DNA from 2 places in the Alkaliphilus flagellatus genome. Region 1 is predicted to be linked to the other one. Evidence: a T-box and tRNA genes for the amino acid it is inferred to sense, from the RefSeq annotation. Region 1 holds a T-box; the other holds one or more tRNA genes.
The links. The T-box of region 1 lies ahead of thrS (threonine--tRNA ligase). A T-box ahead of a tRNA ligase gene usually reads a tRNA of that ligase, here a tRNA-Thr.

Region 1 (3,218 bases):
ATCTTCTAAATGGAAATCGATCTTCGGACCATAAAATGCCCCGTCACCTTCATTAATCTTATATGGTAAACCCTTTTCGTCAAGAGCAGCTCTAAGTGAGTTTGTAGCTATTTCCCAATCTTCATCTGATCCCATAGAATCCTCTGGTCTTGTAGATAACTCTATATGATATTTAAAACCAAAAGTATTGTATACATAGTCAACAAAATCTATTACTCCAATTATTTCGTCCTTAATTTGTTCTGGTAGCATAAATAAATGAGCATCATCTTGTGTAAAGCAACGAACCCTCATAAGTCCGTGTAGAGCTCCAGATAATTCATGTCTATGAACTAATCCTAACTCACCCATTCTAATAGGAAGATCCCTATAACTATGTTTTTTTCTATCAAACATCAAAATAGATCCTGGACAGTTCATTGGTTTAACAGCATAATTCATATCATCAATATTTGTAAAATACATATTTTGTTTATAGTGATCCCAGTGTCCTGATTGTTTCCAAAGCTGCTCATTTAAAATAACAGGTGTTTTTATTTCATCATAACCACGTTTTACGTGTTCTGATCTCCAGAAATCCTCTAGTATGTTTCTGATAACCATTCCCTTTGGATGGAAGAACGGAAAACCTGGTCCTTCTTCATTTAAGCTGAATAAATCTAGCTCTTTACCTATTTTTCTATGATCTCTCTTTTTAGCTTCCTCTAATCTATTAAGATATTCTTCTAAATCGGCTTTTTTAGTAAAAGATGTTCCGTAAATTCTTTGAAGCATTTTATTCTTTTCGCTACCTCTCCAGTATGCACCTGCAATATTTAAAAGTTTAATTGCTTTTACTTTTCCTGTAGAAGGCACGTGAGGTCCTGCACAAAGATCTACAAAGTCGCCTTGACGATAGAAGGATATTGTTTCATCCTCTGGTAGATCTTGAATTAATTCCACCTTGTAATCTTCACCTTGTTTTCTAACAAATTCTATTGCTTCATCTCTAGGAAGAACAAATTTTTCCAAAGTTAGATCTTCCTTAACTATTTTTTGCATTTCTTTTTCAATCTTTTTTAAATCCTCTGGTGTAAAAGTATGATCAGAGTCAAAATCATAATAAAATCCATTATCTACAGATGGTCCAATAGCTAGCTTTGTACCTGGGTAAAGTCTTTTAACAGCTTGAGCTAGAATATGAGAACTTGTATGACGTAAAAAGTCTTTTCCATTTTCGTCCTCAAACCTTAAAATATTTAAATTACAATCTTCTTCTATAGTAGTCATTAAGTCAGCACTTTCTCCATTCAGTTCTGCACCTATAGCTACACGTGCAAGCCCTTCACTAATCTGTTTTGCAAAATCTAATATAGATGTTCCCTTCTCTACCTCACGAACTGAACCATCTTTTAGTTTAACCTTTACTTTTGACATAGTTATTCCTCCTGTTCTTTATTTTTATTGTTTTAAACTTTATATAAAAGTTATCTGATACTATTACACTTGAAATATTCCCAAATTTTTATTTTTCTAGAAATCCTCAATAATTAGAAAATTGTTATTTTATAATGTACAATAAAAAAATCCCTCATCCTATTAAAACTAATAGGACGAGAGATATATTCCCGCGGTTCCACCTAAATTGACATTTCCACTTTCGGGACTGTAACGGAGTCACCGGTTATCCTTTCACTATTTAGCTAATAGGTAACAGCTCCGAGGTAGTTTTCAACTATCCATATATAGAAGCACTTTCAGCCATGATGCTTCCTCTCTTAATATTGGGACTAATTTACTTTTCCTCTTCAATGCAATAAAATATTGAGTTATTTTATAATATTTCCATAATTATAATAGTTAATACCAATTTTGTCAAGTTAATTATCAATTTTTTTAAAATATTTGAGGAATACTTGCATTCTGGCAAAAATCACAATACTATAAGATAAGCTGGCTATTGCAACAGCAACAGAAACAGCATAATTTAAAATAATAAAATAATTATACCTTGAAAAATACCAATTATAAAACCAAGTATACCACCTAATACCTCAATATGCTTTAGTTCAGTTTTTGCTATATTAACAACTATTCTCTCTAGTTCTTCCATCTCAAACTCATTTACTTTATCTTCTATCATTTTACTAAGCTCTATGCTAGTAGTAGCCTTTTCAATCATTTTTTCTATAGCCTCTGTAATTATTTTATCGCCTTCTTCATCTATTACATCATTAATATATTTTGAAATCATTCCTTTAAAGGTAGATGGAATAATAGAAGGAAGATGATTTGCAACAATTACTGTTATCTTGTTTTTAAGCAATATTAAAATTTCATCTTTATTATTGCTTTTAACTAATTTATCGATAATTTCTTCTATTGATAATAACTCAGTTTCCACAGTTTGCCCTATACTTCTTGCTATTTCTGCTTTACGTTTTGGTATAAGTCCTTGTATCTTAAAATTAATCAAAGGAATACTAATAGGCTGAAAGGGTCTAAATAACATTTTAATTGCTAACAGATTTGTAATCCAACCTATAACGCCACCTATTATAGCTAATATTAGTAATTGTACGACCATAGTTTTATCTCTCCTATATATACCTTAAATATAAATATAAGTATATGAAAGCATTCTCTCTTATCCAACAAAATAGGATAAAAAAGGATACATTCCTATACTATAGAAAGAATTATATCACGATATAAATATGATGTCCATAATAGACGCAAAAAACCCCCTTTTTGGGGGGATAGGCGTTTATTCCTTATTAGCATTAATTTGCACAGTACACCATTCGCAACTATTACAACAATGTATCCTATCTGGAAATATTTTTTCTAGAGTTTTAATAATTCCACTAGTTTTAAGCACGGATATATTATGGATAAATATTTCCTTAGGTGCGAGAGTTATCAAAGCACTTATAAGTAAATCATCTTGGTTAATATTGCTTTCTGCAAGTTCTACTGCAATACTGCTTATATGGTCATTATTTAAAAGGCAACTATGTTTATCATAAAGTCTAAACTTAGCTTCCTCATCAAAAACCACATTAACTATATCAGATTTAGCTTCTTGAATATCTACAAAGTATTTTAATAGCTTAATAAACTCATTATATTCTTTGTCTACTATAAAATCTTCTACTGCTTTTTCAACAGTTTCATTTAACTCTAGTAAATAATCTTTTAATCTAAATAAGATAAAACCACTTAAATTAATTTGAGTA
Region 2 (3,218 bases), on a different contig from region 1:
TGTAATTTCAGGAGGCGGGGGCTTTATAGTTCCCTTATTAGAAAGAACTGATATTATTTCCCTGGAAAACATGAAGATAGAAGTAAGAACCGATGGTGCTTTAACAGAACAAGGGGTAGATATAAAAGCCGACGGAGTTGCTGTATTAAAGGTTAAATCCGATATGGAGTCAATTCTTTCTGCTGTAGAGCAGTTTAATACAGGGGCAGAGAAAACAACTATTGATTTTATTAAAGATACAGCAAAGGATGTACTTGAAGGGAAGCTACGTGAAATTATTTCTAAAATGTCTGTAGAAGAGATATATAGAGATAGAGAAAAATTTGCTTCCCAGGTTCAAGAGGTTGCAGCTCTTGATTTAGCAGATATGGGACTAGAGATTAAGGCTTTTACAATTAGAGACATTAAAGATGATAATGGATACCTAGAAGCATTAGGTAAGAGTAGAATTGCGGAAGTAAAAAGAGATGCTGAAATTGCTGAAGCAGAAGCTAGTAAAGAAACTAAGGTTAAGACAGCGGAAGCTAATAGGCAAGGAGAACAAGCGAGGTTAGTTGCAGAGACCCAAATTGCTGAAGCTTCTAAAGAAAAAGAATTAAAGGTTCAATCCTATAGAAAAGATCAAGAAACGGAAAAAGCTAAGGCAGACCTTGCTTACGAAATCGAAGCAAGTAAAGTGCAACAGGAAGTTGAAAAGGAAAAAATGCAGGTTCAAATTGTTAGAAAGCAAAAAGAAATTGAACTGGCAGAACAAGAGGCTCTAAGACGCGAAAGAGAGCTTGAAGCCACGATTAAAAAGCAATCTGATGCGGAAAAATATAGTGCCCAAAAGAGAGCTGAAGCAGAAAGATATAGAGAAATACAAGATGCAGAGGCATCAGCAGAAGCTATCCGTTTAAGAGGTAAGGCTACAGCAGAAGCTAGAAGAGAAGAAGGTATGGCAGAGGTTGAAATTATTAGAGAAAAAGGTAAGGCAGAAGCCGAAGCCATGATGAAAAAAGCAGAGGCATTTAAGCAATATAACGATGCAGCTATTACTCAAATGATTATAGAAAAGCTACCTGAAATTGCTAAAGCAGTTGCAGAGCCATTATCTAAAACTGAGAAGATTGTTATTGTTGATTCAGGTAACGGTGGTGGTAAAGGTGCTGCAAAGGTATCTGGCTATGTTACAGATATTATGGCATCGCTACCAGAAACAGTTAATGCATTAACAGGAGTAGATTTATCCCAAGTTTTAAAGGGGAAGGACCTAGGGACATTTAATTTATCATCTAAAGACCAAACCATAGATCAAAATAATGACATAGCAGAATAAAGTTAATAAAAATTATAGTAATTTAAGTAAAAGGAGCGATTGTATAATCACTCCTTTTATTTACTATTATATATTAAATAAAGAGTATAATTACTCTTTACATAATTAATGTTTTGTTGTATAATCGTACAAGTAGGGCACTAGACCTAGAAAAACTAAAACTATGCTGATGTGGCTCAGGGGTAGAGCACTTCCTTGGTAAGGAAGAGGTCGGCGGTTCGATTCCGCTCATCAGCTCCATAGAAATCTTATAAAATGCCGCTTCTAGAAGGATCTAGGGGTGGTGTTTTTTTATGTAAAGATAAAAGTGTGCCAATTGTGTGCCACTTTTTTTAGTTAATAGATATTTATAAAAAATATATTTAACTATGTATGAAATGATATTTTAATATATAACTGATATAATAGTGTTATTCTTTATAAATTTAAATAAAAAAGATAACATCATTTAAGAAACCAAGTGATAATAATCTATATGGGAGTTGATAATAATGGCAGAAATAAAATACGAGATTAAAGAAAATATAGGTGTTTTATCTGAAAGCAATAAAGGCTGGACAAAGGAGCTAAATCTTATTAGCTGGAACGGACGAGAAGCTAAATTCGATATTAGAGAATGGGACCCAGAACATATAAAAATGGGAAAAGGTCTTACACTTAGTAAAGAGGAATTAAAGAAGTTAAGAGATATATTAAATAATATGGATTTATAATTATGAAGTTGAGGAGCACTGATTGTGGATAATTCAAAAAGTATAACTTATGTATCTAATGCAGGTGTTTTAATCAATATTAATAATAAGAAGATATTAATAGATGGTTTGTGTATTTCTAAAATACGCATCTATAAGAGCACACCTGTAGAAATTAGAGAAAAAATAATAAATGGCATTTCTCCTTTTGATAATATAGATATTATGCTAATAACTCATCAACATAGTGATCATTTTGATGCTAACTTAATATGTAGTTTTTTAGAAAAAAGTCCTAATACAACTGTCATATCGACAAGCAAAGTTGTTTCTGGCATAAGATACTGCATGTCTAATACTAGGTCTATTAATTTAGTTGAGTTGGACCCTTTATTTCACTGTAGTGAGAGAATTAAGATAAATGGGGTAGAAATTCAAGCAATATCAATGATTCATGAAGGAAAAGATTGTGTAGATGTAAATAATCTAGCTTTTCTTATAGAATATGGTGTAAAAATACTACATCTAGGCGATGCTGCTCCAGTTAAAGAAAATTTTGAATCACTTAATCTTAAACAACATAAAATAGATGCGTTAATTGTAAATTTCCCTTATGTAAGTATTCCTAGGGCTAGGGAAATCATTAAGAATTATACTGATACACAAAAAATATTAGTAGTACATCTACCCTATAAAGAATTAGATAAGTTTAACTGGATAAGAGTTGCAAAGAAAAGTTATGAACGTAATAAGGATAGTTTTATTCAAACTATATTTATGGGAGAGATAGGAATGACTATCAATTTATAAAAATATATAAATAAATATATTTGCATAATTTTATTTATTATAAAATATTTTTTTGATAGAATATACATCAGATAAATTTTAAGGAGGATATTTATGGATCAAGGACAAGAACTATTTTTAGGGTATATTTTAGAAAGAGTACAAGAAGATAAAGTTGAGGAAGCAAAGGCATTGTTTTTAGAAAACTTTAAAAAACTAACAGAGGGCAATTTTACTCAGGAAGATATTGTGATGCTTATTCCTAAAGCAATGGCCCTATTAAAACCAGATAAGGTAGAAGAAGTACTAGCAGTTATGAATGAGTTTGCTGGAGACCTAAAAAAATAATAATATGGATTTATAAATAGCAAAGTATAAAAGGATAAAGGATTTGCTTTTTTTATTTAGCATCACCCTTT

Region 2: it encodes a tRNA-Thr, which carries the amino acid that the T-box ahead of thrS (threonine--tRNA ligase) is inferred to sense. The anticodon was not compared.

What each region holds. Positions count from the first base shown of each region.
Region 1 is NZ_JAHLQK010000004.1:228,785-232,002, forward strand. Features, by position in the region: gene thrS (threonine--tRNA ligase) at 1-1,416, opposite strand, end outside; T-box leader at 1,586-1,800, opposite strand; gene KQI88_RS11390 (DUF445 domain-containing protein) at 1,967-2,566, opposite strand; gene ytxC (putative sporulation protein YtxC) at 2,747-3,218, opposite strand, start outside.
Region 2 is NZ_JAHLQK010000001.1:844,710-847,927, forward strand. Features, by position in the region: gene KQI88_RS03885 (flotillin family protein) at 1-1,318, shown strand, start outside; tRNA gene KQI88_RS03890 (tRNA-Thr) at 1,484-1,558, shown strand; gene KQI88_RS03895 (YdbC family protein) at 1,810-2,031, shown strand; gene KQI88_RS03900 (MBL fold metallo-hydrolase) at 2,056-2,820, shown strand; gene KQI88_RS03905 (hypothetical protein) at 2,914-3,147, shown strand; gene KQI88_RS03910 (hypothetical protein) at 3,210-3,218, opposite strand, start outside.